DNA from 3 places in the Bradyrhizobium sp. UFLA05-89 genome. Region 2 is predicted to be linked to each of the others. Evidence: predicted binding sites of a transcription regulator. Region 2 holds the regulator's gene; each other region holds the start of a gene.

Region 1 (10,249 bases), on a different contig from region 2:
CTTTCGCGAAAGCGCGACGGCCCCGCCAGAACATGAAGGCAGCCATCGCTCCAATGCCGATCAGGCTTGGAAAACTGCCCCCGAGGCCGGAGCCAATCGCGGCAAAGCCCCACATGATTGCAAAGAAGAAACAGATCAGGCCAATGACGGCCTGTCCGCTGCGACGCGCGACGCCGACGCCCGTGGTCGCGACGGCGGAAGCTGTGCGGATCGTTCTGACGGCTGCGCCTTCGTCGATCCGATCCCATGATGCTGGCGGTTTGCGGATCATCAGGCGGCCTGACCGGCTTTCAGCGCGGCCAGCCGCTCGGCCACCGTCGCGCTCTTCTGCATGCCATCAATCTCGGCGACGCGGTTGATCGTGCTGGCGTCGGTGCGAGTGAAACCTACGCCGCCGGCCCCGACCATGGCGCGATCAAAGGCCTGTTCGGCCGCATCGAGCTTCTTCTCTGCGGAGCGGTTGGGCTGAGCCGGGCCATCGCCGCCAAGCGCAGCCTGCTGCCGCGAAATCAGGAAGGCCTGCAGGGTGTCCTCCATCTGACGCTTGCGGGCGTGCAGCGCGGCGAGACTGTCTTCCAGACGCTTCTCCAGCTCACGCGCCTGTTCCTGCACGGCGTCCAGCTTCTTGGCCTGTGCTTCGAAATCGATCTGGCGGGACAACGCGGCTTCGGCCAGATCATCCCTCTGCTGGTTCACGGCGAACTGGGCCTTGGCGGTGAGCTCCTCGACACGCTCGCCGAGCATCTTCTGCTGACGGGCGGCCTGCAGCCGGCGCGCCATCGTGGATTCGAGCTCCGCTTTCACCTGATCGATCGCACGATCCGCCTCGCGGATCGCCTCGCGCATCACGGCATCGCTGCCGGCCTGCTCCATACGGTCGACAGTGTCCTCGACGGTCGCCGAGAGCAGACGGGACACACGCGCGAAAATCGATTCAGCCATGGACAAAACCCCTGTGTGAAAATCCGCGTCGAGTAGACACCCGATCCATTTAAGGTGGCCTTATGCTTTTCAGCAAATTTTAGCTGTTCTTTGCAACGTTTCCGCAACCGCCTGACGCTACCTTGGGATGCACCCCAAGGGAGAGCGGGTCATGCTATTGACGGTCATTTTTATTTGCCTGGCGACATTATTGATGACGATTGCGATACCTGCCTACGTCGCCTATGCGACGCATAATCGTCTGGTCGCGCTCGATCAGCGCTGCGAAACTGCGTTCGGCGACATCGACGTTCATCTCAAGCATCGCCACAATCTGATCCCGCCATTGGTCGAGACGGTGCGCGGTTTCGTCAAACATGAAAGCGACATTCTGCTCGGCGTTACGAAGGCCCGCGCCGAAGCGCTCTCTGCAGCCGGCCCGGACGTGCGGCTCAGCGCCGAGAACAATCTGACGCAAAACATCAACGCCCTGATCGGCATGGCCGAGCACTTTCCAGAGCTCAAGGCGTCCACCCACTTCGCCGAGCTGCGGCGCGAGTTCGTCGACGCCGAAAACCGCATCACCGCCTCGCGCCGCTTCTACAACCTCGCCGTCGAAGAATACGCCACCACGCTGCGCCAGTTTCCCGGCAGCTATATCGGCCGTCTGTTCAAGATGGACGCGCGCACGCCCTACGATCTCGGTATCGAACGCGTTCTGATCGACGAACCTCTCGCGGTCAAATTCTGATCGAAATACGGGGATTCGCCATGCCGGTGAACGGGCTCTACGGCCACGTCAGTCGCAATGACGCGCGCTCGCTGTTGCTCTTCGCGGGCTTTGTGCTGGCGTTTCACCTGCTTGCCATGCTGGCGCTGCTGTTGCCGTTGGCCATGCACGATCCGGAGCATGCGCCGCTCTATGGATGGACCGGCTATTTCATCCGCTGGGTGCCGGTCGTCACGATCGTCGGCGCCTTGCTGTTTGCGGTGCAGATGGCATGGCACGTCCGCACCATCAGGCGAAGAACGGAATTTCGCTTCGTGGACGATCAGGACGAGCCGCGGCTCTGCCGTATCGTCGAACCGCTGACGATCGCGGCCGGCCTGCCGACCCCCTATGTCGCCGTCATCGACAGTCCGGCGCTGAACGCGTTTGCCTGCGGCATCCGGCAGAAGGATGCCGTGCTGGTCTTCACCAAGGGCCTGATCGACGCACTTGACGACGATGAGCTCGCGGCGGTCGCTGCGCATGAAATCATGCACGTGGTCAACGGAGACATCCGGCTGATCGCGGCTACGAACGTCTGCCTCGATACGCTGAGCCTGTTGCAGCCTCGCAGCAATTGGATGCAGGCCAACCGGATCTCGCAGGCTCTCGCACTGCCGGTTTTGGCTCTGGTATTTCCGATAATGGTTGTGCTCATTCTCATCTTCTGGTTCCTGCACCGTCTGGCGCATGACGGAAGTCACCTCGTGCGGCTGCTGATAGCGTCGGCACGCGAATTCATCGCCGATGCAGAAGCCGTCCGGCTGACCCAGAATCCTGCCGCGCTCGTCTCGGCGCTGCAACGCATCGAGGGGCGCAGTGCAATACCGGGCCTCGCGGCCGGCCAGGACGCCATGATGATCGATGGCGCGCACAAGGGAGCTTTCGCCACGCATCCCACGATCGCCGAGCGGATCGCGGCGATCGTCTCCGTCACAGGTTCGATGGCCCTGATCGCGCCTGCGCGGCGCGACACAAGGCCGCAGGAAATTCGTGCCGCGGCCAGCTTCGGTCGCAGGTCGGCATCCGCTTTCGACGTCACGGGTCTGCGCGGTTCACTGCGCGAGGCCAGTCTCGCGACCTCGCCGGCATCATTCGATGCCAATTTCAATCGGCTCGGGCTGACGCGCGAGATGACGGTTGGCGCAGTCGCCGCGATCTGCCTGTTTCTGTGGGCCCACAGCGCCGACCTCACCAGGCCCTCCGCGCTCGTGCGGGCCCTCGACCCCGGGTCGCTGCGAACCTTTTTCGCGGCGGTAGGCGAGGGGGCGCGTTGCCAGAGACAGGGAATCGGCGGGGCCTTGGGGCTCAGGAGTGCGCCGCCGGCTGGATGCGACCAGGAAGCGATCGAGAACATGCTCGCGGCCCGCAGTTCCGATGCCGGCATTCTCGTAACGCTGATGAAGAAATTGCAGCCGGATATCCCCTTTGGCCCCCAGGAGAGCGGGGTCAAGAGACGGCCGAACGGCACGTTCAGCAATGTTCCGACCGCGGATGAGCAGATCGCCGAAGTCCGGCGGGCACGGTGCTTTCAGACCGACAGCTATACGGTTGGCGATCGTGGCCTCCATTACGTCACGGAGGTGCCAAAGGCCGGCGAAACGATCTCGCTGCCGCGCTATCTGGATGTGAGCGTCTCGACCGCCCGACTCGTGAACGGAGCGTCGTCTCCTGCCGGCCGGGATGCCATGATCCTGCAATATTTCAAGAATCGAAAAAGTATGGGCGAGGTCATTCATCGCTTCTTCGGCGAACCTGGTCTGATGGTTGCAACAACGGCGTATGCCAACTCGGACCACCAGGCCGCCATCGCCGTCTTGCGCCAGCGCCTGGCCGATCCCGGCTTCGGATCCGCGCTGACGCCTTTGGAGCGGGCGGAAATCGAGGTGCTCGCCAGCGACCCGCTGGACTTCGTGTCGTGCACCGCCCGTCGCGGACGCCCAGGCAAGGACGCTTGATGTGGAAGTGGGGCCCTAGGGCAAGAGCGTCATGCGCAATGCCCTATGATGCCATAATACCCCTGATTTGCCCGACGTGTCACTTGATTTCGTAAAATACGAAAGTCGTCCCCGCCGGCCGTCGGCTACTGTGCATGGGGTTGTTTTCACACTTTTGGTCGGAGCGTCCCCGAAGGGGGCGCGCTCCTGCACGCGCGAAGGCAGTTTCAGGCCTTACGCGCTCTCCGTCTCCCGGTGCACGTCGTGGACGACGAGACCCATGCCTTCCTCGGGCATCTTGATCCAGTCGCGGCGCTTCAGCGTGCGCTTGGTGTCCTCGTAGCCGCTCGTCCAGTGCTCGCGCATCGAGGTACCTGAGAATTCGTGGTCCTTGGCGTCGCCCTCATAGGCCTTCTGCTGATAGATCAAATGCAGGATCGCGATCTCGGGCATGTTACGCAGGTTCGCCTTGAGCTTGCGCTCATCCTCGGACAATTGCTCGTCGGGAAGCTTCGCCAGCGCCTTGTAGAGCATGGCCTTCAGATTGTGCGTCCGGCGATAGACGTCGGTGTTGTGGCGCGTGCGCGAGGAATACATGATGTCCTTGTGGCGGGCCATCACGTCCTGGATCGAGCGCGGCAGCACGCCGCGCGCGCTGAACAGGTCGACCTGGAACACCAGCGAGTTGAGATCGTCTTCCTGGTCGAGCAGGTGCTGGAGCGGCGTGTTGGAGACGATGCCGCCGTCCCAGAAATGATCGGTGCCGATCCTGACCATGGGCAGCGCCGGCGGCAGCGCGCCGGAGGCCATGATGTGCTCGGGCTCGATCTCGTCGTGGGCATTGTCGAAATAGATGAAGTTGCCGGACAGCACGTTCACGGCGCCGACCGCGAAGCGGATCCTTTTTTCGTTGATCAGGTCGAAGTCGACGAGCTCGCGCAGGCTGTCGCGCAAAGGCGTCGTGTCGTAATAGCTGGTCGCCGTCCTGGCGCCGACCGGGCTGAACCAGGGATTGACCTGGTGCGGAGTGAAGAAGCCGGGCTGCCCCATCGCCGAGGTCATCCACGCGCTGGTGAGGTTGCGCCACTGGCGGAAGACGTCGCCATCCGGTGTGTAGTGCCAGATCTTGCGGTTGGTGATGCGCTCCCAGAAAATGCGGAGCTGATCGAGCCGCTTCTCCGGCTTGTTGCCCGCGATGATGGCGGAGTTGATCGCGCCGATCGAGACGCCACAGACCCAGTCCGGCTCGATGCCGGCCTCGTGCAGCGCCTGATAGACGCCAGCCTGATAGGCGCCGAGCGCGCCGCCGCCTTGCAGCACCAGCGCGACGCGATCGCAGCGCTCGGGCCGCCAGCCCCGCGAGGCAGGCTGATGTGTCTGATAAGTCGGTTGCGACGTGCGGGCGTCCATGGCGCTGTCTCCTGGCAAGCATGATCCGGAAAAGTGCGCAGCGGTCTTCCGACAAGATCATGCTTGAACAACAAGCAATTGCGCCCGGCAGTGACGGCGTGATGACAGTTGCGGTGCCGATGCGTCGTGGGCATGCAGGTCAGTCGCGCCTGACATGACAGGAGGGTCACGCGCCTGACGGAAATCCATCACACCGCAGTCAATGACGACGGCTAGCAATTCGCGTTAGGCTTGTAGCTGCCAGGCGGACATCACATTAGCGTCACACAGGAGATCAGCGATGCGCAGGGAAGACGTTCTGAGACTCCCGTCCATGCCGGCCGCCGGACCCAGCTATCCCGCCGGTCCGTATAGCTTCATCAACCGCGAATTTCTCGTCATCACCTACGAGACCGATCCGGATCTGATCCGCGGTGGCCTGCCTGAGCCGCTGGAGCCGATCGACCAGCCGATCGTGCATTATGAGTGGATCAGGATGCCGGATTCCTCCGGCTTCGGCAGCTACACCGAGTCCGGCCTGGTGATCCCGGCGCGCCTGCATGGCGAAGAGGTCAACTTCGTCTCGCAGATGTATCTCGACGACGATCCGCCGATCGCCGCGGGCCGCGAAATCTGGGGCTTTCCCAAGAAGTACGCCCATCCCAAGCTCGAGATCGTCAAGGACACGCTGACCGGCACGCTGGAATATGCCGGTCAGCTCGTCGCCATGGGCACGATGGGTTACAAGCACGAGAGCATGGCCGGCAACGGCGATCTCACCCGTGCGACACTGTCGAAGACGCAAATCAATCTGAAGATGATCCCGGGCGTCGATGGCCATCTTGAGGTCTGCCAGCTCGTCGCGATCAACCTCACCGACATCGTTCCGAAGGGCTCCTGGATGGGGCCCGGTCGGCTGCACCTCGTGCCCCACGTCAATGCGCCGGTTGCGGACTTCCCGGTCCGACGCGTGGTCGGCGCGCATCACTACATCGCCGACCTGACCCTGCCGTTCGGCCGCGTCGTGCATGATTATGTCAAGGAAGCCGCGGCCGCGACGGGTCTCGCGGCGGAGTAGGGCGGCCCATCATCAAGCTGTAACACACACGTATTTGAGTACCCGCGGGTCCCGGCGGGCGGCATTGGCCAGCCGGGAGAAATCACATCGTTTGACCGTGGGGTTGGCCATGGCTGAGCCGGCAAAGATCGTCAGCGCGTTCTCGGATGCCGCATCCGCTATTCCGGGATTGGTATGGGCCTTTCGCCTCCACGGCGACGGCAGCGCGGAGGCTCTGCCGATCGACAAACCGATCGAGTTCACGCATGACGGCCGCCTCTGGCTGCATTTCAATCTGACTGATGCGCGGTCGCGGCCCTGGGTCGCCGAGTCCAGCCTGCCGCAGCTTGCGCGCGATCTGCTCCTGTCCAAGGACACGTTTCAGCAGCTCCATGTCATCGATGACTGCGTCTACGGCGTGTTTTCCGACCTCGTGCGCGACATCGAGAGCCCGACCGAGGAAACTGCGTTCCTGCGCTTTGCGATGACGGAGCGGCTTCTTGTCAGCGGCCGCCATCAGGCGCTGTGTTCGGCGGACGCGGCGCGGCGGGTGCTGGAGGGCGGCTACCGCGTCGAGAATGTCGCGGCGCTTCTGGAGAAGATCGTCGACGAGGTCGCCGACACCATGGACCGCATGGCCGACAAGATCGGCCAGGACATCGACGGCATCGAGGAGCGTATCGCCGCCGATGAGGCCAAGCCGGAGATGCGCCGCAGCCTGAGCCGGCTTCGTCGCACCTGCGTCCGGCTGCATCGGCAGCTCACGGGCCTGCGCATCCTGTTTCACCGCCTCGACCTGAAGAGCCCGGAGAATATCCCGCCGGGTCTACGGCTTCACGCCGCCAAGCTCGCTCAGCGCCTCGATGGCCTTGACCACGACATCGTCGAGCTGCGTGAGCGCAGCCGTCTCCTCGAGGAAGAGCTGCACTTCAAGACCGAGGAGGAGAGCAACCGCCATCTCCACACCCTGTCCATCGTGACGACGCTGCTGCTGCCGCCGACGCTGATCACCGGCGTGTTCGGCATGAACACGAAGGGGTTGCCGCTCACCGACGTCGAGACGGGGTTTCTTTACGCCATGGGCCTGATGGCTGCGTCGGTCGGTCTTGCCTACGTCTTCATGCGGCGCATGGGCATTTTCAAATAGGGCGCCCAGCCGGTATCAGCCATATGTGCAGAGTCATGCCTCCGCTGCGAAGTCGGGTCGCAATCGTGGTGGCGTGTCTTGCCAGCGCGCTGGCAAGCACGGGCGCGCTCGCCGGTGCCAAGGATGAGACCGTGGCCGAATGGTTGACGCCAAAATGGTTCAACGACTGGCACGATGGGCTCGCCAACAAGGGCCTGAATTTCGGCCTCACTTATATCGGCGACAACATCGGCAATGTGTCCGGAGGCGTCGCGCGGGGCGCCATCCATTTCGGTCGCTTCGATTTCTCTGTTGACGCCGACCTCGACAAGCTCGTCGGCTGGACGGGTGGCCGCTTCTACGCCAACGCCTTCGAGATCTACGGGCGCGGGCTGACGCGCAACTACATCTACAATCTCGCCACCATCAGCGAGATCGAGGCGCTGCCCGACACCAGGCTTTACAACGCCTATTTCGAGCAGAGCCTTTTCGATGGCAGGTTGAACATCAGGGCCGGCCAGCAGGCCGCGGACGTCGAATTCTTTGACAGCGAGACCGACGACCTCTTCATCAACGGCACCTTCGGCTGGCCGGCTATCAAGGCCACCAACCTGCCGGCCGGCGGGCCGGCGCCGCCGATCGCGGTGCCCGGGATTCGCGTCAAGGCCGCGGTTTCGGACAACGTCACCGTCTTCGGTGCCGTGTTCAATGGCAATCCGGCGCGGCCCGGCGACGGCGATCCGCAGTTGCGTGACAATCACGGCCTGGCGTTTCGCGTCAATGATCCGTCATGGGTCATCGGGCAGGTTCACTTCGACTATCGTCTCGATGTCGGTGGAAACTCGCTCGCCGGCAATTTCACGCCCGGAGGCTGGTATCATTTCGGCGATTTCGACAGTCAGCGCTTAACAGCCGAGGGCCTTTCTATCGCCGATCCTACCGGAAGCGGCATTCCGGCAAAGCTGCGCGGCAATTATGGAATCTACGCGGTCGTAGAGCAGGCGCTCTGGCGGCCGCCAGGCGTGACCGAGAAGACGGTTTCGGCGTCGCTGCCGGGTGTCACCGCGTTCGGCCGGATCGCCTACAGCCCGCCGGACCGCAACCTGATCGACCTCTATCTCGACGGCGGCGTCGGCTTCGTCGGCTTTACCCCCGGCCGTCCCCTCGACCGGTTCGGAATCGGGATGGCCTATATGCGGATTTCGGGCTCTGCCCGTAGCCTCGATGTCGACACCCAGTTTTTCAACGGCATCCAGAGCCCCGTTCGCAGCAATGAGACCCTGCTCGAGGTGATCTACGAGGCGCACATCAAGCCGGGCTGGCTGCTCGCGCCCTATTTCCAATACGTGTGGCGGCCGTCCGGTGGCATCCCGAATCCGAACGATCCGAGCGGTCTCTCGCGTATCGGCGATGCCGCGGTGTTCGGGCTGACCACGACGATCAAGTACTAGGCCTGGCAGCGCCGACGTTCCTGCATGCTCTCACGCGGGTGGCCGGCTATGGCTTCGGCTGCCGCGGGAAGCCGGCTTGGGGGCTGCCGGCCCATGCCGCTTCTGATAGGATGAGTCTACAGCATGATGTGAAGCGGTTTTCCGAAAAGATCATGCTCAAACAATAACCTAAAGCGCGATGACGATTCATGCCTACCTCATCGCGCTTTAGAGCAGGACCAGGAGGATCCGGTGATGTCGGCTGTCGATTCGAAGACTGTCCGCACCATGTGTCCGATGAATTGTCATCCGACTTTCTGCGGAATGCTGGTCGAGGTCGAGAGCGGCCGGCTCAAGACGCTGAGCGGAGACAAGGATAATCCCGACAGTTCCGGGTTTCTCTGCGTGCGCGGCCGCGCCACGAGTGAGATATTCGGCAATTCGAAACGTCTTCTTTATCCGCAGATTCGCGATGACCGCGGTACAGACACTTGGCGCCGCGTCAGTTGGGACGAGGCGCTGGATTTCATGGCGAAGCGGATGCGGTCAGTCGGACCCGAGGCGGTCGGCCTGTGGGCAGGCCATGGCGGCTTCACTGCGGGCGGCGCCATAACAGTCCAGTTGATGCAGCGGTTCGCGAATATGTACGGATGTCAGAATTGGCATCCCGCAATGATCTGCTGGGGCCTTGGCGGGTTTGGCGTTGGCCTGTCCGGCGCACTCAAGGTCAATACCAAGGAGGACATGGCCGAGAACTCGAACATGATCGTCCTTTGGGGCTCAAACATTTCGAGCCAGCCCAATACGGCCCGCCATATCGTCGCGGCGCGGCGTCGCGGTGCCAAAGTTGTCACCATCGATGTGAGAAGAACGGAAGCCGCGGCGCAATCGGATGAGGTTCTCCTGATCCGACCCGGGTCGGACGCCGCCCTCGCACTGGCCGTCATGCACGTCATCGTGACGGAAAAGCTCCATGACCCCGCGTTTGTCGGAGCCCACACCGTTGGATTTGAGGAGCTCTCGTCACACGTGCTGCCCTTCACCCCCGCATGGGCAGCAGGAGAAACGGGTCTTGAGGAAGGCCAAATAGTTGCGTTCGCCAGAGCATACGCTTCCACGCGTCCCGCCATGATCCTGCTCGGCGGCAGTTCCATGCACAAGAGTACCAACGGTTGGCACGCAGCGCGTGCGATCAGCTGCCTGCCGGCTTTGACCGGCCAATTTGGGGTCCCGGGCGGCGGTCTTGGGCCACGTCACGGCGCCCAGAGCGCGAGCCTGCGCCATCTGAGCGCGGGTCTGACGCGCCCGCCGGGCAACTACATTCCGAACCAGATGCCCGACATTGCAAAGGCCTTGTCCAATGGGCAGCTCAAGGTTCTGCTGCTCCTGGGCACGAACATGCTGTCATCTTTCGCCGATGCCGGAGAAATCTCACGCGGCCTCGACAACACAGAGATGATCGTCTGCGTCGATCTGTTCATGAACGAGACCGCGCGGCGCTACGCGGATGTCGTGTTGCCGGGAACCGCCTGGCTTGAGGAATTGGGATTCAAGGTGACGAACACGCATCTCTATTTGATGGAGCGTGCGCTTGATCGCGAGGGAGAGGCCCGTCCGATC
Region 2 (10,249 bases):
CACTGTGAGCGCGGCCAGTGCCAGGAAATGCGTGAAGCGCAGCACGTCCAGATCGGTCTTGTCGATCGGATACATCCACTGCTCGATCCGCTTCGGCATGAAGTGGGAGAGCTGCGGCACGTACCAGGTCAGCGTCACGTAGAACGCAGCGGCCAGATAGGCGATCGAGATCCACATCGTCACGGGTGATGCCAGGATCCGCGTCATGCGCCGTGCACCTCCGAGCGCACACCAGGCACCGAACACGAACAGCAATTGCCAGGCGAGCGGGTTGAAGGCCCAGAAACCATTCGGATAAGCCGAAAAATAGAGGTCAAACTCCCAGGTCACCACGTAGAGCACGACCGACAGGCCGAGCGTGAGATCCGGCTTCCATTTCATCAGCCAGAGGATGAGCGGCAGCGCCAGCATCAACACGATATAGAGCGGCAGCACGTCCATGTTGACGGGCCGGAAGCGCAGCAGCAGCGCCTGCACGATGGTGACGTCAGGCTGCTTGAGGAAATCCATGATGCCCATCTCTTCCGTGTAGAGCGGATTCTCGAAGCTGGTGGCGACGTAGGAGATTTCCGCGAGGAAGATCGTGAACAGGAAGACGTGGGCGACGTAGATCTGCCAGACCCGGCGCAGGATCCGCGCGGTGGCGATGACGAAGCCGTTTTCCAACATCGCACGGCCGTAGACGAAGGCCGCGGTGTAGCCGGAGATGAAGATGAAGATCTCGGTGGCGTCGCTGAAGCCGTAGTTGCGGATGGTGAACCAGGTCAGCAGGTTTGGCGGCAAATGGTCGATGAAGATCAGCCACAACGCCAGCCCGCGGAAGAGGTCGAGGCGAAGCTCGCGCTCGCCGATGACGGGGAGCGTGATGGCCGGCGCCGCCGCGCGCGGCTTCGCCTCCTTGGCATCCGCGGTTCCCGCGATCCGCGATCCCGTCACTTGGTCGGCAATGGTCATCGGGCCAAAACCCTTGCGCAAATCGCAGCGTTTGAGGAGTGTACCGGGCCGATGGCCTGCTCGCAAAGCGATCGGATCACATTGGGGTGTAACTACAGTGCCAATTCGGGCGGCACGATGTCGCTGACGCCGCGGGCCACGATTGGTTCCCGGCAAGGTTTTCGTTATGATGGCAACCATGTACCGTGCCGTGACCCGCCAGATCGAAGTGACCGTCGAGCCGAACTTTGTCCCGGAGCAGTCGTCGGCCGAGCGCTCGCGCTACTTCTGGTCCTACACCATCGTGATCACCAATTCCGGCGACGAGACCGTGCAACTCAAGACGCGGCACTGGATCATCACCGACGCGACGGGGCGGCAGCAGGAGGTCAAGGGCGAAGGTGTGATCGGCGAGCAGCCGATCCTCGCGCCCGGCGAGCGCTACGAATACACCTCGGGCGTCCCGCTCTCGACCGCCTCGGGCTTCATGACCGGCCGCTACCAGATGGTCAACGAAAGCGGCGAGCGTTTTGAGATCGACGTGCCGACCTTTTCGCTCGATAGCCCGGACGGCGGCAAGCGGGTGTTGAATTGAGAGGCGGCGGGCTGCTGTAGGGTGGGCAAAGGCGCGAAGCGCCGTGCCCACCAGCTCTTCAATTATGTGACAGAAGTTGGTGGACACGCTTCGCTTTGCCCACCCTACGATTTCCGAATGTTAGACTAGGCGTTTTCCACGCCCGCCTCGTGCGGCGTAAATTGATACACCGAGCTGCAGAACTCGCAGGTCACGACGACCTTGTCGTCCTTGACCATCGCGGCACGGTCATCCGGCGAAAAGCTCTTCAGCATCGCCGCCACCGCATCGCGCGAGCAGGAGCATTCCGCTTTCAAATTCTGCGGATTGAACACGCGCACGCCGCGCTCGTGAAACAGGCGGTAGAGCAGGCGCTCGCCGGAGAGATCGGGATCGATCAACTCGACGTCCTCGACCGTGCCGATCAGCGAGCGCGCTTCGACCCAGGCATCGTCCTCGGCGACGGTATGCGGCGTGGTGCCCTCGGGCGCGTCGCCGGGATGCAGGTCGGCCTGTCGCGCACGCTCCGGCGCCTTCGGCAGGAACTGCATCAAGAGGCCACCGGCGCGCCAGCGATGCTTGCCGCCGTCGCTCGAGCGCCATTCCTCGCCGACGGCGAGGCGCACCTGGGTCGGGATCTGCTCGGAGCGCAGGAAGTACTCGTGCGCGGCATCTTCCAGGCTGCCGCCATCGAGTGCGACGAGGCCTTGGTAACGGCTCATATCCGCACCCTGATCGATGGTCATGGCGAGATGGCCGCGGCCGAGCAGCGAGCCGGAGTCCTTGGCCTCGCCAAGCCGCGAGACGTCGTAGCGGGCATAGGCGCGCAGGCGGTCGGGCGCCTTGAAGTCGACCACCAGGAACGACACCGGACCGTCAGTCTGCGCCTGAAGGATGAAGCGGCCTTCGAATTTCAGCGCCGAGCCGAGCAGCGTCGTCAGCACGATGGCCTCGCCGAGCAGCTTGCCGACCGGCGGGGGATAGTCGTGCTTGGTGAGGATCTCGTCGAGCGCGGGCCCGAGCCGGGTCAAGCGCCCGCGCACGTCGAGCGCATCGACCTCGAAGGGCAGCACCGCATCGTCGACGGGAACGGAAGACGGCGCGCGAACCGGGCTTTCGGGCCCGGCTTTGATGTCAGGGGATTGAGAGACCATGGCGCTCTATCTGGGGTCGGAGGAGGTGAAATGAAAGGGGGCGGCGAGGCAACCTGTTCCGGGTGCAGTCTTGCGGCACTACGATTCCGCAAATTCGATGTCGTCCCCGGGGCGCGCATGGCGCGAGCCCGCGACCCATAACCACATGATTGTGTTGTGGCGCGAGATGACAACTCCGAATCGTCACCAAACCGCGCCCTGTGGCTATGGGTCCCGGATCCGCGCTCCGCTTCGCTGCGCTTGTCCGGGACGACGACCGAACATGAGGCGAAAGCAACTCCATACTGCCGTCGTCACGGATTTCTCACTATCGTCCGCCGGACGACGACCAATCACTTCACCGCGTCAAAGCACCAGGCCAAGATACCCTTCTGCGCGTGCAGGCGGTTTTCGGCCTCGTCGAACACGACGGACTGCGGGCCATCGATCACCTCGTCGGTGACCTCTTCGCCGCGATGGGCGGGCAGGCAATGCATGAACAGCGCATCGGGCTTGGCCAGCGACATCAGCTTGGCGTTGACCTGGTAGGGCTTGAGCACGTTGTGACGGTGCTCGCCTTCCTTGTCGCCCATCGAGACCCAGGTATCGGTGACGACACAATCGGCGCCGCGGACAGCGGCTTCCGGATCGGTGCCCAGCATGATCGGGGCGCCCGTCGCCTTGACCCAGTCGCGCATCGCCTTCTTCGGCGCGAGCTCCGGCGGGGTGGCGACATTGAGGTTGAACTTGAAGCGCTCGGCGGCATGCGCCCAGGAGGCGAGCACGTTGTTGTCATCGCCGGTCCAGGCCACCGTCTTGCCCTCGATCGGCCCGCGATGCTCCTCATAGGTCATGAGGTCGGCCATCACCTGGCACGGATGCGAGCGCCGCGTCAGCCCGTTGATGACAGGCACAGTCGCGTGCGCTGCGAGCTCGAGCAGTGCATCGTGATTGAGGATGCGGATCATGATGGCATCGACATAGCGCGACAGTACGCGCGCGGTGTCGGCGATGGTCTCGCCGCGGCCGAGCTGCATCTCGGCACCGGTGAGCATGATGGGCTCGCCGCCGAGCTGGCGCATGGCGACATCGAACGACACCCGCGTCCGCGTCGACGGACGCTCGAAGATCATCGCCAGCGTCTTGCCCTCGAGCGGCTTGACCGGCTGATGCGCCTTCTGCTTCGCCTTCATGGCGGAGGAGGCGGCGAGCATGCTCTTGAGCTCGGACAGCGGCAGCTCGTTGATGTCCAGGAAGTGCTTGGGCGTCTTGCTCATCAGCTTGCCGCCGGCGTCTTGAGAGTGGATTCGATCGCGGTGCAGGCACGCTCGAGCCGCGCGACGCCCTCCTCGATCTCCGCCTCGGTGACGATCAAGGGCGGCAGGAAGCGCACCACATTGTCGCCCGCGCCGACGGTGAGCAGCTTTTCGTTGCGCAGCGCCGTGACGAGATCGCCCGAGGGCACCACGGCCTTGACGCCAATCAACAGCCCCTCGCCGCGCACCTCGCTGACGACATCAGGATGGCGGTCGATCACGGAGGCGAGCTTCTGCTTGAGCAGCAGCGACATCTTCTGCACGTGATCGAAGAAGCCGGGCTTGAGCATCACGTCGAGCACGGCGTTCGCCGCGGACACGGCGAGCGGATTGCCTCCGAAGGTCGAGCCGTGCGAGCCGGGCGTCATGCCGGAGGCCGCCTCGGCGGTCGCAAGGCACGCGCCGATCGGAAAGCCGCCGCCAAGCGCTTTCGCCAGCGACATCACGTCAGGGGTCACGCCGAGGCGGCGATGTGCAAAGAGTTCGCCGGTGCGGCCCATGCCGGTCTGCACCTCGTCGAAGGCGAGCAGCAGGCCATGCTCGTCGCAGAGCTGGCGCAGCGCGCGATAGAAGGCGGGAGACGCCGAGCGCACGCCGCCCTCGCCCTGGATCGGCTCGATCAGGATGCCTGCGGTCTGTGGGCCGATCGCCTTCTTGACGGCTTCCAGGTCATCATGCGGCACTTGGTCGAAGCCGTCCATCGGCGGACCGAAGCCTTCGAGATATTTTGCAGACCCCGTAGCGGCGAGCGTTGCCAGCGTGCGGCCATGGAAAGCGCCCTCGAAAGTGATCATGCGGTAGCGCTCGGGATGGCCCTTGGTGGCATGATAGCGGCGCACCACCTTGATCACGCATTCCATCGCCTCGGCGCCGGAATTGCAGAAGAACACGAAGTCCGCAAAGCTCTCGTTGCAGAGCCTGACCGCGAGCTTCTCACCGTCCGGGCTCTGGAACAGGTTCGACATGTGCCAGAGCTTTGTCGCCTGCTCCTGCAGAGCCCCGACCAGATGCGGATGCGCGTGACCGAGCGCATTCACGGCGACGCCCGACGTGAAATCGAGATAGCGCTCTCCATTGGTTGCGACCAGCCAGCAGCCTTCGCCGCGCTCGAAGCCGAGCTCGGCCCTGGCGAAAACGGGAAGCAGATGCGTCGCGGCGCTCTTGGTCATGGCGGTCACTTGGATGTTGGGGCCGGCTGAGGCTGCCTTGCGCAGCGCATCATTGACCTGCCCGGAAAACGAAACGTGCCGCCTTTTAAGGGCGGCACGTGTCACCATTTTATGCTTGGAAAAACCGCTGTCAATGCCGCCAGAAGGCCCTGCAAGGCGCCTGACCCGTAGTCTTGCGGTGGCGATTTTGAGTTCTTTTAGCGACGGAACATGTGGACGCGGAGCCGCAGACTCTTGCGCGGGAGTCACGCCATATTGTAGCGTTTACCGTGTCAGATACGACATCTCGTGCAGCAGTTCTGATCCTCTTAGTCCTCATGTACCGGCGTAACGTTCAGGTGCGTTTTTCGCGCCCGGCGAGCCTTAAGGGATTCTGGGGGCACGGGTTTTTCGAGGCTTAGACATCGCCACGCGGCCCCAAGGATTGGCAGGCGCGCGGCGAAGGGAAGGGTGCAATGACGGTTTTGACCTGGTCCGACGATCGCGTCGAGCAATTGAAAAAGCTCTGGGAAGCCGGGCTTTCGGCCAGCCAGATCGCTGCCGAGCTCGGGAATGTGACGCGCAACGCCGTAATCGGCAAGGTGCACCGGCTGGGCCTGTCCGGTCGCGCCAAGAGCCCGTCCTCGGCGGCTCCCCGGCCCCGCAAGGCGCGCCCCGCACAGCACATGATGCGGGTGAGCCGCCCGATCTCGCGCGGCAACACCGCCCTCGCCCAGGCCTTCGAGGTCGAGGTCGAGCCCGATCCGATCACCTACGACAACGTCGTTCCGATGAGCCAGCGCCTGTCGCTGCTCGAGCTCAACGAGGCGACCTGCCACTGGCCTGTCGGCGATCCCTCGAGCCCGGATTTCTTCTTCTGTGGCGGCAAGTCGCTCTCGGGCCTGCCCTACTGCGCGCAGCATTCGCGCGTCGCCTACCAGCCGGCGGCGGACCGCCGACGCGCACCGGCCAAGCCCGGCACGCGCTGAGGTCATCAGCGCGGGGGGCTGGCCGACGCGCAACGATGGTTCAACAAATTGGATGTCGTCCCTGCGAAAGCAGGGACCCATAATCCAGGGCGCAGTTATTGCGCGGGAAGATCACTCCGAGTCTTCGCCAAACCACTCCCCGTGGTTATGGGTCCCTGCTTTCGCAGGGACGACATCGGAGAATGTGGCGGCAGCCCGCTGGATCACCGCTGCCACCTGCAAACCTTAAGTCTGCTCCGCCTTCGCGAAACGATCGTCCAGCGCGTAGCCGGCGCCACGGACGGTGCGGATCGGGTCCTGCTCGCGGCCGAGATTGAGCAGCTTGCGCAGACGGCCGATGTGGACGTCGACGGTGCGCTCGTCGATATAGATGTCACGGCCCCAGACGCTGTCGAGCAGCTGTTCACGCGAGAACACCCGGCCGGGATGCTCCAGGAAGAACTCCAAGAGGCGATATTCGGTCGGGCCGAGGTCGATCGGCCGTCCGGAGCGCGCGACGCGACGCTTCTCGCGGTCGAGCTCGATGTCGCCGTAGGCGAGTATGGTCGCAAGCCGCTCGGGGCTTGCACGCCGGAGCAGGCCTTTCACGCGCGCGAGCAACTCAGGTACCGAGAACGGCTTGACGATGTAGTCGTCGGCGCCGGTCGCAAGCCCCCGCACCCGCTCGCTCTCCTCGCCGCGTGCCGTGAGCATGATGATCGGCAGCTGCTTGGTCTCGGGCCTGGCGCGAAGCCTGCGGCACAGCTCAATGCCGGACAGGCCCGGCAGCATCCAGTCGAGCACGATCAGGTCGGGGATATGCTCCTTGAGGCGGGTGTCGGCGTCATCGCCGCGCATCACCGTCTCGACATCGTAGCCGTCGCCTTCGAGGTTGTAGCGCAATAGCTCGGTCAGCGCTTCCTCGTCCTCAACAACCAGAATGCGTGCGCCCATGGCGTCGTCGCTCCTTAAGTGTTCGGCACGGTCGTGGCGAAGGTCGTCATGTCGCCCTTCGGGCGCTTGTCGGCGATGGCCTGACCTTCGATCATGTAAAAAACGGTCTCGGCGATGTTGGTCGCATGGTCGCCGATCCGCTCGATGTTCTTGGCGCAGAACATCAAATGGATGCAGAACGAGATGTTGCGCGGATCCTCCATCATGTAGGTGAGGAGCTCGCGGAACAGCGAGGTGCAGATCGCGTCGACCTCCTCGTCGCCTTTCCACACCACCATCGCCGCCGGCAGGTCATGCGCGGCATAGGCGTCCAGCACCGACTTCACCTGCTGCTGCACGAGGTCGGTCATGTGTTCCAGGCCGCGGAACAGCTTTAGCGGATGGAAATCGGTCTCGAGCGCGGCGACGCGCTTGCCCATGTTCTTGGCAAGGTCGCCGATCCGCTCCAGATCGGTCGCGACGCGCATGGCGCCAACGATCTCGCGCAAGTCGACCGCCATCGGCTGGCGGCGCGCGATCGTGAGCACGGCGCGCTCCTCGATCTTCTTCTGGAGCGCGTCGATCTCGGCGTCGGTTGCCACCACGCGCTGGCCGAGCGCGACGTCACGGCGGATCAGCGCATCGACGGAATCGACGATCATGCGCTCGGCAAGGCCGCCCATCTCCGCAACGAGCCGCGTGAGCTCTTGCAGGTCGGTGTCGAAGGCCTTTGCGGTATGTTCAGAAGCCATTTCCTGTCTCCTCAGCCGAAGCGGCCGGTGATGTAGTCTTGGGTACGCCGGTCGCTGGGCGACGTGAAGATCTTGCTGGTCTCGTCGAACTCGATCAGCTCGCCGAGATACATGAAGGCGGTCTTGTCCGAGACGCGCGCCGCCTGCTGCATGTTGTGGGTGACGATCGCGATCGTGTAGTTCTCGGCGAGCTCCTGGATAAGCTCCTCGACCTTAGCGGTCGAGATCGGATCGAGCGCCGAGCAGGGCTCGTCGAACAGGATCACCTCGGGACGCACCGCCACGGTGCGGGCGATGCAGAGACGCTGCTGCTGGCCGCCGGAGAGCGACAGGCCGGAGGCGTTGAGCTTGTCCTTGACCTCGTTCCACAGCGCGCCGCCGCGCAGCGCCTTCTCGACGCGGACGTCCATCTCCGATTTGGAGATCTTCTCATAGAGGCGGATGCCGAAGGCGATGTTCTCGTAGATCGTCATCGGGAACGGCGTCGGCTTCTGGAACACCATGCCGACCCGGGCGCGCAGCAGGTTGAGGTCGAGCTTGGAGTCGAGGATGTTGGTCTGGTCCAGCATGAGCTGACCGGTGGCGCGCTGTCCCGGATAGAGATCGTACATCCGGTTGAAGATGCGCAGCAGGGTCGACTTGCCGCAGCCGGATGGGCCGATGAACGCCGTGACGCGATTGGTGCCGAGCGTCAGGTTGATGTTCTTCAGCGCGTGGTGCTCGCCATAATAGAAGTTGAGATTGCGCACCGTCACCTTGGCCGGAGCCTCGGGCAGCGTCGGAGACGCCTGACGCCCGGTGGAACTTACGGAAACGGACAGATCGCTCATTTTGCAGTCCTCTCGGCGCCAAGAATGCGCGCGCCAATGTTCAGGGCAAGCACGGTCAGGGTGATCAGCAGCGCCCCGCTCCAGGCCAACTGCTTCCAGTAGGCATAGGGGCTCTGCACGAAATTGTTGATGGTGACCGGCAGGTTCGCCATCGTCTTGTTCAGGCTGAGGCTGAAGAACTGGTTCGACAAGGCGGTGAACAGCAGCGGCGCGGTCTCGCCGGCGACGCGTGCGGTGGCGAGCAGCACGCCGGTGATGAGACCGGAGCGCGCCGCGCGGTAGGCGATCCGCTTGATCACCAGCGAACGCGGCAGCCCAAGAGCAGAAGCCGCCTCGCGTAGCGCGTTCGGCACCAGCAGCAGCATGTCCTCGGTGGTGCGCAGCACGACCGGGATCACGATGACGGCCAGCGCCAGCGCGCCGGCGATCGCCGAGAAGCCGCGCATCGGCACCACCACCGCACCATAGATGAACAGGCCGATGATGATGGAGGGTGCCGACAAGAGGATGTCGTTGATGAAGCGGATTACCGAGGTCAACTTGTCGTTGCGACCGTATTCGGCGAGATAGGTCCCGGCGAACAGGCCAAGCGGCGCGCCGATGCCGACGCCGATCACGGTCATGATGATCGAACCGATGATGGCGTTGCGCAGGCCGCCTTCGGTCGAGCCCGGAGGCGGAGTGTCCGCGACGAAGATCTGAAGGTTCAGACCGGTGAGGCCGTTGTAAAGCAAGGTGATCAGGATCAGCGCGAGCCAGGTGACGCCGAAGGCGGCGGCAGCGATGCAGAGACCACGGATGACGATGTCCTTGCGGCGGCGGCGTGCGTAGATCGGGTTCATGTTACTTCCCCGCCTTCTTTTCGAGACGCAGCAGCATCAGCCGCGCGCCGGCGAGCACGAAGAACGTCAGCACGAACAGCAGCAGGCCGAGCAGGATCAGGCCGGACTGATGCAGGCCGTCGCTTTCGGCGAACTCGCTGGCGATCGCCGCCGAGATGGTCGTGCCTGGGGCGAAGATCGACGACGAGATGCGGAAGGAGTTGCCGATGATGAAGGTCACCGCCATGGTCTCACCCAGCGCACGTCCGAGTGCCAGCATGACGCCGCCGATGATGCCGACGCGCGTGTAGGGGATCACCACGCTGCGCACGACTTCCCAGGTGGTGCAGCCGACGCCATAGGCGGCTTCCTTCAGGACCGGCGGCACGGTCTTGAACACGTCGACCGAGATCGAGGTGATGAAGGGAAGCACCATGATCGCGAGGATCAGCGAGGCGTTGAACAGGCTGAGATAGGACGGCGGGCCGGCGAAGATCGCGCCCAGCACCGGAACGCCGTCGAACAGCTTGATCATGAAGGGCTGGAAGGTGTTGGCCAGGAACGGACCCAGCACGAAGAAGCCCCACATGCCGTAGATGATCGAGGGAATGCCGGCGAGCAACTCGACCGCCATGCCGATCGGGCGGCGCAGCCATTGCGGGCAGAGCTCGGTGAGGAAGATCGCGATGCCGAGGCCGACGGGAATGGCGATCAGCATTGCGATGAAGGAGGTGACGAGCGTGCCGTAAATCGGCCCGAGCGCGCCGAGCACCGGCGGATCGGCAGAGGGCGCCCAACGTTGGGTCCACAGGAAGGCGAGGCCGTATTCCCTGATGGCCGG
Region 3 (10,249 bases), on a different contig from region 2:
GTCGCCTCGCTCGTCAGTCTGGTCCCCGGCTCGATCGGCTACCTTGAATATTCCTACGCGCTGCAGCGGCTCGACAGGATTTCCTTCGGCGTGGTCCAGAACAGCGCCGGCAACTTCGTCAGCCCCAACGCCAAATCATTCCAGGCAGCAGCCTCGAGCGCAGCCTGGACGACGGCGAAAGATTTCTATCTCGTTCTCACCAATGCTCCCGGGGAAGATGCATACCCCATCACGGCCACGACATTCGTGTTGATGCACAAGCAGCCAAAATCGCCGGAGAGGTCGACAACCACCATCGACTTCGTTCGCTGGTCTCTGGAAAGCGGCAAGTCCCAGGCCGAAATGCTCAACTACGTTCCCCTGCCGGCCGCGTTGATCCAGCAGATCGAGTCGTATTGGCAGCAGAGCCTTCAAGCCTCCACGATGTCGGCATCGGCCGCCAGCAAGCAATGACATTTGTGTGTGGCGTTGGTATGCCGATCGCCTAGGGTCTCGCGAACCGTCACATCAAATGAGCGATGGGGAATTGGGTCGCAACGGAACGACGGCTTGGGCTCAATCGCGTCGACATGGCCACATCCTCTCTCTCGTCCGCCATGGACAACACCTGACGTCACCACATTCGTCCGAGAGCCGTCTGCAGGTCATGAGAGCCAGAGGCCCAACAGGGCTGGCTAGGTCGTCCCCACGTGTTGCGACAATGACATCATGCACCTGATTTGCCGCGACGCGTCAAATTGTGTCGGAAAATACGAAAATCTCCGTTCCGTCGCGTCGACAGGGGCACGGCCGCCAGCGTTAACGATGTCTGCATCCTGATAATTCGTCGATACTTCTTAGCGAAGTCTTATGGGGTTCATCCTTAGGTAGCAGGCGACTTCAGTGTCAGGAGTAACCACAATGTCGTTCGGCAAGCGTCAATCCGGAGTTGGTGCCGGTGCACAAGCTCTTAACGTCGACATGGCTGCTGCACGAAGCTCGGCCGGCACCGACGCGGCTCAGGCGACAGGCGGCCCGCTTCGCTGGCTCATCCTGTTTCTCGCTTGTTGCGGGGGGCTTTACGGGCTGTTTGTCAGCTATGGTCCGGACATCGTGCGCGACCATCGCCTGGCCGGAACCTGGCAGCCAGCGTATGACTTGCAGGCTATGGAGGGTAAGTGCAAGCGAACAAACTTCGTGATCACCTTCTGCACGGCCAAGATCAAATCTGTCGCCAAGCCTGATCAAGCGCCGATCGATGTTGGTTTCTACATGCTCTTCTCAGGCGGTGGCGGGGAGGCGCTCGTGCCGGTGCGCTCAACGACCGACCGCACGGCGGTCTCGATCTTCTACGCCGCGGAAGCAAAGCTCTGGAACCGTACGCTGTCGTTTGTTGTCTCGGCGGGCATATTGGCTCTGATGGCCTTCGTCGCGCTCTCGCTTCTCGGGAAAGCGGTCAGGTCATGATGACCGACGTCTGACCGCGAGCGTCACCTCGCCGATCATTTCGAAAGCACCGTTCATTGTATCCGTAAGGTTTCTGAAGAACATCCCGGATTCATCCACTCCCTTTGCAGATCGAGTGCGTAGGCCGTGTCATTGCTCAAAGTTCTTGGCGCCATCTGCGGCATTTTGCTGTTTTGGGGCTATTTCCAATTGCCTTCCGGCTCCGGCGACGTGGCGTCTCGACAGACCCTGTCCATCAGCGAGGAGACGGACCGCGTCCTGCTCGGCTGGAGCGGGCCGGTGCAGGAGCCGATGAGCGAGCGTGTCGCTGCGGCCCTTGATCGTTACAAGGCCGATCGACGCCGGCTCGTGCTCGTCCTCAACTCGCCGGGCGGCTCGATCGAGCATGGACGCAAAGTCGTCGCCGCGATCCGCGCCCGCGATCGTGCGATCGATACGCTCGTCCAGAAAGCCGGCGTCTGTGCCTCGATGTGCGTTCCGATTTTTCTCGCTGGCGCCAGCCGGATGGCCGATCCCGAAGCCTACTTCATGTTTCACCAGGCCAGCTTACAGAGCAGTGCCAGGGAAAGCATGAAGCAACGGGAGTTCGGCAGCGTCGAGAATGCTTTCTTCTCGGAAATGGTCAAGTCGATCGAGACGCATGCCACCGACGAGTTCTTCCGTAACGACATCGGCATCCGCGGCGTTAGCGAGGTCTGGCTTGCCATGATGCGTAAGAAGATCTCGGGCAGCGATATCTGGATGAGCGGTCAACAGCTCGTAGATGAGGGCTCTGGCATCGTCGATAGCCTTGTTCGCACGCCCGCTCGTTAGCAGACATCAGCCAACTGCACCAAGTCTGAGGGCACGTACCAGGGCACAGGATCAGCTCGGCCGCCCGGTATCCGTCCTAACGCAGGCGTTGCGATCATGACTGTATGCACCTGATTTGCCCGACGCGTCAAGTTATTTCGTAAAATACGAAATTTTCGTGCCGGCGTCGTCAGCTACTTTGCATGGGGTTGTTTTCGACATTTTTGCTCCTCCCTCGTCGGAGAGAGGGGAGCGCCTAGGATTTCGCCTCGACGGCCGGCTTCGCCACCGGCGCTGTCTTCTTCGACGCACGCCAGTTCTCGAAACGCTGCACCACCACGAAGAAGGCAGGCACGAACAACACGGCGAGGCAGGTCGAGGCGAGCATCCCTGAGAACACGGTGATGCCGATCGACTTGCGGGCGCTGGCGCCGGCGCCGGTTGCGAGCACCAGCGGCACGACGCCGAGGATGAAGGCGAACGACGTCATCAGGATCGGCCGGAAGCGGGCGCGTGCCGCTTCGATCGCGGACTCCAGCAACGGTTTGCCGTCGCGGACGTGCAACTCCAGCCCGACCTCGACGATCAGGATGGCGTTCTTGGCCGACAGCGCGATGAGGAGGATCAGGCCGATCTGGCAATAGAGGTTGTTGTCGATGTTGAGGCCATTGAGCACCAGCATCGGCCCGATCAGCGACAGCGGCACCGCGAGGATCACCGAGATCGGTGCGTACCAGCTTTCGTACTGGCCTGCGAGCACGAGATAGACCAGCAGCATGGCGAGGCCGAACACCCAGTAGATCTGGTTGGAGACGGCCTTCTCCTGATAGGACATCGCGGTCCATTCGAAGCCGGTGCCGGGCGGCAGCGTCTTGTCCGCGATCTCCTCCATCAATTGCAGGGATTCGCCGGACGAGTACCCCTGCGCCGGCAGGCCGACGATGGTCGAGGAGGGATAGAGATTGTAGAGGCTGATCAGCGACGGACCCGTGGCCGGCGTGATCGTGGCGACGGTGCCGATCGGGATCATGTCGCCGTTCGAGTTGCGAACCTGCATGTTGGCGATGTCGCGCTCGGTGACGCGGAACGCCGGATCGGCCTGGGTATAGACCTGGAACACGCGGCCGAACTTGTTGAACTGGTTGACGTAGGATGAGCCGAGATAGGTCGACAGCGCCGAGAATACCTGGTCCGTCGTCACATGCAGCGTCTGGGTCTTGATGCGGTCGATCTCGACGTTGAATTGCGGCACCGACGAGCGGAACGAGGACGAGACGCGCTGGAGCGCACTCTGGCTCTGGGCGTTAGAGACCATCGCGCTCGTGATCGCCTGGAGCTTTGCGAAATCGCTGTTGCCGTCGCGCAGCTCGACCTGCATCGAGAAGCCGGCGGCGTTGCCGATGCCCTGAATCGGCGGCGGCGGCAGCACCAGCGTGCGTGCCTCCATGATGGTCGCGACCCTGTCGTTCAGGCCGTACACCAGCGAACGCAGATCCTCGCCTTTGCCCCGCGCATCCCAGTCCTTCAGGATGATGTAGGCGACGCCGGCATTCGCGAGGCTCGCGCTGTTGTCGAGCGCGGAAATGCCGGCAATGGTGATGACCTGCTGGACGCCCGGCGTGTCCTTGATAAGCTCGCTGGCCTTGTCGAGCACCTTCTGGGTTCGCTCGAGAGAAGCGCCGTCGGGTAGCTGCACGGCGGCGATCAGATAGCCCTGGTCCTCGATCGGCAGGAAGCCGGTCGGCACCCGTGAGAGGCCGTAGCCGCCGATCGCGATCAGGACCAATGCAATCGCGACCGAGACCGTGGCGTTCCTGACGAGGGCGCCGATCAGCCGCGTATAACCCCGCTCGACGCGGTTATAGACGGCGTTGAAGCCGCGGTAGAAGAAGTTGCGCTGCTCCGGCGGCACGGTCGGCCGCAGCCACAGCGCGCACTGCGTCGGCTTCAGCGTCGCCGCGTTGATGGCGCTGAGCAGCGCGGTCGCGGCGATCACCAGCGCGAATTGCGAATAGATGCGACCCGTGAGTCCTGCGAGGAACGAGGCCGGCAGGAACACCGAGATCAGCACAAGAGTAATTCCGACGATCGGCGCGAACAGCTGGTCCATCGCCCGGATCGCGGCGTCGTGACCGTTCATGCCCTGCTCGATGTTGTGGGCGGCGCCTTCCACAACGACGATGGCGTCGTCGACCACGATGCCGATCGCGAGCACGATCGCAAACAGCGTCGACATGTTGATGGTGAAGCCGAGCGCGGCCATGGCGGCGAACGCGCCAATGATGGTCACCGGCACCGTCGTCGCCGGCACCAGCATCGCGCGCCAATCCTGCAGGAACACCAGGATCACGACCAGGACCAGGAGACCCGCCTCGATCAGGGTCATGTAGACCTCATGCACCGAGGCCTGCACGAATTTGGTGGTGTCGAACGGCGTGTCGTATTTGATGCCTTCCGGAAATCGCTTGGCGAGTTCCGCCATCTTCTTTTCGACGGCCTGCTCGACCTGCAGCGCATTGGCGCCGGGCGACTGGAACACGCCGATGCCGGTGGCGGGCTGCTTGTTGAGCGAGAATATCTGGCTGTAGGTCTGCGCGCCCAGCTCGACCCAGCCGACGTCGCGCACGCGCGTGACGTCGCCGCTGGTGCCGGTCTTGACGATGATGTTCTCGAACTGCGTGGTGTCGTCGAGGCGTCCGTTGACGTTGAGAGTGTACTGGAACGCCTGACCCGGCGGCGTCGGCGGCGCGCCGACCTGGCCGGCCGACACCTGTTGGCTCTGCTGCTGGATCGCGTTGATGACGTCCTGCGGCACCAGATCGCGGGCCAGCAGCTTGTTGGGATCCAGCCACACCCGCATCGAATACTGGCCGGCGCCGAATACCGTGACGTTGCCAACGCCGGGCAGGCGCGAGAGCTCGTCGCGGATGTTGATGGTGGCGTAGTTGCTCAAATAAAGGCTGTCGAACCTGGAGTCCGGCGAGGTCAGCGTTACGAACAGCAGGATCGAGGTCGACCGTTTCTGCACGGTCACGCCCTGGTTCTGCACCGATTGCGGGAGTTGCGACAAAGCGCTGGAGACGCGGTTCTGCACCAGCACTTGCGCGAAGTTGAGGTCGGTGCCGATCTTGAAGGTCACGGTCAACGTGTAGGTGCCGTCGGAGCCGCTGTAGGACTGCATATAGAGCATGTCCTCGACACCGTTGACCTGCTGCTCGATCGGCAGCGCGACCGTGTCGATCACGGTTTTCGCGCTGGCGCCGGGATAGCGCGTGGTGACCTGCACCGTGGGCGGTACCACGTCCGGATATTGCGCGATTGCGAGGTTGAACAGAGCGACGCCGCCGATCAGGATCATCAGAAGCGCGATGACGTTCGAGAGGACCGGCCGCTCGATGAAGAATTTTGAGATCATGGCCGGCAGCTCCTACTTGGCAGACGCCTGTGGCTGCTCGATCTTCGTCAGCTGCGGATCGATCTTCTGGCCCGGGATCACCCGCAACAAGCCTGCGATCACGACACGGTCGTCCGGCTTCAGGCCGTTCTCGATCACGCGCAGGCCGTTGTCGACCTGACCAATTTGCACCTTGCGCTGCTCGACCGTGTTCTCGTTGTTGACCACCAGCAGATAGCGGCCGCCCTGGTCGCTGCCAAGGGCTGTGTCGGGGACAAGAAGCGCATTCTTGTCCTGGTCGAAGGGCACGCGGACGCGGACGAAATAGCCGGGCAGCAAAACCCGCTTGTCATTGGGAATGAGGCCGCGCACCGCGAGCGTGCCGGTCGACGAGTTGAGGGTGGGCGAGACATAATCGAGGTGGCCCTCATGCGGATAGCCGGTCTCGGTTTGCAGGCCGACCTCGACCGGCAACTGCTTGAGGTCGGCGACGGTCATTCCGCGGCGGGCTGCTTCGGCGCGGATGCGTAGGACGTCCTGCTCATTGACCGTGAAGTTCACCCAGATCGGGTCCAGCGCGACAATGGTCGCGAGCTGCGTCGGGGAGGAGACGCCGACGAGCTCGCCGATCGAGACCAGGTGCGCGCTGACGATGCCGTCGAAAGGCGCCGAGACCTTTGTGTAGCCGTAATTGACCTCGGCGAGCCTCGTGTTGACCTGGGCCTGCTGGAGACTGGCTTGGGCGTTGTCACGGGTGGATGTCGACGTGTCGAGGGTCGATTGTGAGACCGCCTGGCGCTGCACGAGCTCGGTCTGCCGCTTGAAGTCGGCTTCGGCCTGCTTGAGCGTGGCCTGCGCGCCGACCTCGGCGGCCTGCGCCTGTTCGACCTTCAGCTTGTAGGTTTCCGGCTCGATCGTGAAGAGCTGGGTGCCCTGTTTCACGAAGGTGCCGTCCTGATAGTCGATCGTTTGCAAAAAGCCCTGCACGCGGGCCACGAGATCTACGCTCTTGATCGGCGCAGTGTTGCCGGTGGCCTCGACATAGCGCGTCACTGCGCGCTGCACGGGCACTGCGACATCCACCTTGGGCGGCGGCGGCGGCGCGTAGACGTTCTTCTGATCGCACCCCGCAAGTGCGACGACGACGGTCATTGCGGCGAGGAGCCGCCCGATCTGTCCAGGCTGTTGATCGTGCCGTGCGGGACAAGCGAGATTCGCGCGCGTCATTGCGGTGTTCCCCGTCTGTTGTATGCCTGCGGCAGGCCGCCTCGCGATTTGATAGCAACAAACGGGGGGCCGTGGAACACCATAGCCATGGCGGCGCGATGGTCTTGCACTGCGAAGAGCGGCGCGGCATGTGACAGTTTTGTCTGTGATTACGGCAAATCCGCTTTTCACCGGGCGCACGATCGATCACAATTTCGACGGGGTACGGATGACGGACGAGCGGACGGGGAGACACATGACATGCCAATCTCGATCTGGCCGGCCTGCGCCGGTCTCGCGCTCGCGGCGATGATGGCGGTGCCGGCGATGGCGGAGGATCTCAGGGCTGAAATTGCGCCGAGCGGCAAATTGCGCGTCGCCATCGCGATCAGCCCGGCCGGCGGCGCGTTCTGGTCGACCAGGACTGAAGCAGGCTTCGCCGGCGTGCCCGTCGACCTCGGCAAGGCGATGGCGGGCGAGCTCGGCGTGTCAGTCGAATATGTGGTGCACAACAATTCCGGACAGATCACCGACACGGCCGCGAGGGGGAGCTGGGATGTCACGTTCCTGCCGAAGGATCCCGAACGTGAGACCAAGATGGCGTTCGGGCCGATCTACGAGGTCGCCGACGCCACATACATCGTCAAGCCGGGATCGGGCGTGACCAATTTTGCGACGCTCGACCAGCCCGGCATCAAGGTTGCCGCCGTCAACGCCACGACCACGATGCGCGGCGCCGTCGCGCATCTAAAGGCTGCGAAGGTGACGGGCTATCAGACCTATGACGAAATTTTCGAACTCCTGAAGAACGGTGAGATCGACGCCTTCGCGCTGTCGCGCGACCAGCTCAACAAGATGGCGCAAAAGATTCCCGGCACGCGCGTGCTGGACGAGACCTTCAAGAAGACGGTCACTGCGGTCGCCGTGCCACTCGGCCATTCGCAGGCGCTGGCGTTCGTCACCAAGTTCATGACCGATGCGCTCGTCAATGGCACCTTGCGCAGAGCCTATGACGCCAACGGCCTGAAGGACGCGCCGATCCGGACGGAATAGGGCGTCCCTTCGTCGAAACGAGCGCGCTGAGGATCTCGGCCAAACACGCCGCCCAAAAAAAACGCAGCCTCGCGAAGGCCGCGTGATGCGGTCTGCGTCAAACCGACACAGACCTGTCATTCACGGCGGTTAGTTTGCCGCGCGTCGATGTCATAATTTTTGATCTTGGGGCAATAAGATGAAAAACAAACTTCTCGGCACGACCGCGATTCTCGCGGTCGCGATGGCGCTCGTGTGCGGCGCACCGGTGTTCGGTCAGGACGACTTCGATCGCGATCAACGCCACCACCACACCGAGACGCCGATCAAGCATCTCGTGGTCATCTTCAACGAGAACCGCTCGTTCGACAATTATTTCGCAACGTATCCGAATGCGACCAACCCGTCGGGCTCGATTCCTTTCGTTGCCAAGCCGCATACGCCGAAGGTGAACAACCTCGCCAACGCCAACTTGCTGACAAGCAATCCGAACAACAACGCGGCCAACGGCGCCGGCGCGACGAATCCTTTCCGTCTTGACCGCACGCAGGCCAACACTCAGTCGCAGAACCATGCCTACACGCCGGAGCAGCAGGCCTATGACAACGGCAAGGCTGATCTGTTCCCGAAATATACCGGTCGCGGCACAGCCGGCGGCGTCGGTGCTTTCGGCACCACCGGCCAGGTGATGGGCTATTTCGACGGCAACACCGTCACCGCGTTCTGGAATTACGCGCAGCACTTCGCGATGAACGACAATGCCTACACCGACACCTATGGTCCGTCGACGGTGGGCGCGTTGAACGTGATTTCGGGCCAGACCAATGGCGCAGTGGCGGTGCTCGGCAATAATCCCACGCAAATCATCGCAGACGGCCAGGGTGGCCTCACGGTGATCGGCGACCCCGGTCCCGCCTATGATCCTTGCAGCACGCCGGGCTACACGACGCAGGTCACGATGACCGGCAAGAACATTGGTGATCTGCTCAACGATGCCGGCATCAGCTGGGGTTCGTTCATGGGCGGCTTCGATCTTTCCGTGACCAACTCGAACGGCACCACCGGCTGCGCACGCAGCTCGTTTTCGACCGTCGTCGGCGCCGCCAAGGCGGACTATGTTCCGCATCACGCCTGGTTTCAGTTCTACAAGTCGACCGCGAATTCGACCCATGCGCGGCCGAGCTCGGTCCATGCGATCGGCCACACCTACGAGAAGGACGGCAAGACCCTCGATCCCGCCAATCACGGCTACGACCTCGAGGATTTTTACGCGGCGGTGAAGGCAGGCAATCTCCCAGCGGTCTCCTACGTCAAACTGCCTGCCTATCAGGATGGCCATGCTGGCTATTCCGATCCCCTCGACGAGCAGCAGGGAACGGTCGAGCTGATTAACTTCCTCCAGAAGCAGCCCGAGTGGCGCGAGACGGCTGTCATCATCACCTATGACGACTCGGACGGCTGGTATGACCACGCTTACGCCACGCCTACGAGCGCCTCCTACGACACGACCGCCGATCAGCTTAACGGTTCCGGCCAGTGCGGCCTCGGCACCGCCAAGCAGCCGCAACAGAACGGTGTCAGCGGCAAGCCCGTCAACGGCCGTTGCGGTCCCGCCACCCGCGTGCCCTTCGTCGTGATCTCGCCCTACGCCAAGACCAACTTCGTCAGCCACACCGCCATCTCACAGGCTTCGGTGGTGCGCTTCATCGAAGACAACTGGCTGCACGGCAAGCGCCTCGGCGGCGGCTCGTTCGATGCAACGGCCGGTTCGATCATGGATCTGTTCGATTTCCATCAGGACCATGGCCACGATCTCAGGATCGACGCGCTGTTCCTCGACCCGACCTCTGGCACGGTCGTGGTCAGCCCCCCGGACGAGCACCATCACCACTAGGATTATTGGACGTCATATGAACAGCCGCATCGTGTGGCTCCTCGGCGCCGGCCTGCTTTGCATGGCCGGCGCCGTCGTTGCGGCGGAGACGCAAGAGCGTCCGGGCATGAATCCGAATCCGGTTCGCTTCATGCGTCCGCCCGTCGCGCCGCTCTCTGCGATGGCGCAGCTTGGGCGCGAGATCTTCTACGACGCCTCGCTCTCCTCGTCCGGCGCGCTGTCCTGCGCATCGTGCCACAGCCCGGACCACGCCTACGGTCCGCCGAACGACGGGCCGGTGATGCTCGGCGGCCGGACGGTGTCGCAGCAAGGTGCGCGCGCCGTTCCCTCGCTGACTTATCTCGAGCGACAACCGAATTTCAGCATCGGCCCCGACAAGGGCGACGACGACAACGTGATTGATCTCGCGCAGATGGCCGCGCTCGGCCAGCAGGCCGCGCGCGCGACGAAAGTCGCCGGGGGCGCCGGATCCGCTGCCAACATCG

What was found. Region 2 encodes PhoB, which activates phosphate uptake and scavenging genes when phosphate is short. Its sites were predicted from a motif close to TGTCATNNANCTGTCAT; they were not measured.
Region 1: a site for PhoB is predicted at 5,128-5,144, ahead of SO139_RS09765 (acetoacetate decarboxylase). Genes of this name have one in related genera too.
Region 3: a site for PhoB is predicted at 7,995-8,011, ahead of SO139_RS13675 (phospholipase C). Genes of this name have one in related genera too.

The regions. Positions count from the first base shown of each region.
Region 1 covers NZ_JBANBA010000013.1:59,896-70,144, forward strand. Annotated here, with positions in the region: gene SO139_RS09740 (hypothetical protein) at 1-271, opposite strand, end outside; gene SO139_RS09745 (PspA/IM30 family protein) at 271-942, opposite strand; gene SO139_RS09750 (LemA family protein) at 1,136-1,672, shown strand; gene SO139_RS09755 (M48 family metalloprotease) at 1,693-3,648, shown strand; gene SO139_RS09760 (patatin-like phospholipase family protein) at 3,862-5,037, opposite strand; gene SO139_RS09765 (acetoacetate decarboxylase) at 5,318-6,094, shown strand; gene SO139_RS09770 (transporter) at 6,204-7,220, shown strand; gene SO139_RS09775 (carbohydrate porin) at 7,256-8,650, shown strand; gene SO139_RS09780 (molybdopterin-containing oxidoreductase family protein) at 8,885-10,249, shown strand, end outside.
Region 2 covers NZ_JBANBA010000016.1:92,147-102,395, reverse strand. Annotated here, with positions in the region: gene SO139_RS11615 (OpgC domain-containing protein) at 1-954, opposite strand, end outside; gene apaG (Co2+/Mg2+ efflux facilitator ApaG/CorD) at 1,133-1,528, shown strand; gene SO139_RS11605 (Hsp33 family molecular chaperone) at 1,654-2,661, opposite strand; gene argF (ornithine carbamoyltransferase) at 2,994-3,917, opposite strand; gene SO139_RS11595 (aspartate aminotransferase family protein) at 3,917-5,125, opposite strand; gene SO139_RS11590 (GcrA family cell cycle regulator) at 5,581-6,093, shown strand; gene phoB (phosphate regulon transcriptional regulator PhoB) at 6,319-7,026, opposite strand; gene phoU (phosphate signaling complex protein PhoU) at 7,041-7,757, opposite strand; gene pstB (phosphate ABC transporter ATP-binding protein PstB) at 7,769-8,587, opposite strand; gene pstA (phosphate ABC transporter permease PstA) at 8,584-9,429, opposite strand; gene pstC (phosphate ABC transporter permease subunit PstC) at 9,431-10,249, opposite strand, start outside.
Region 3 covers NZ_JBANBA010000020.1:90,594-100,842, reverse strand. Annotated here, with positions in the region: gene pstS (phosphate ABC transporter substrate-binding protein PstS) at 1-453, shown strand, start outside; gene SO139_RS13700 (hypothetical protein) at 901-1,446, shown strand; gene SO139_RS13695 (ATP-dependent Clp protease proteolytic subunit) at 1,573-2,259, shown strand; gene SO139_RS13690 (efflux RND transporter permease subunit) at 2,495-5,653, opposite strand; gene SO139_RS13685 (efflux RND transporter periplasmic adaptor subunit) at 5,666-6,859, opposite strand; gene SO139_RS13680 (transporter substrate-binding domain-containing protein) at 7,100-7,891, shown strand; gene SO139_RS13675 (phospholipase C) at 8,070-9,764, shown strand; gene SO139_RS13670 (cytochrome-c peroxidase) at 9,781-10,249, shown strand, end outside.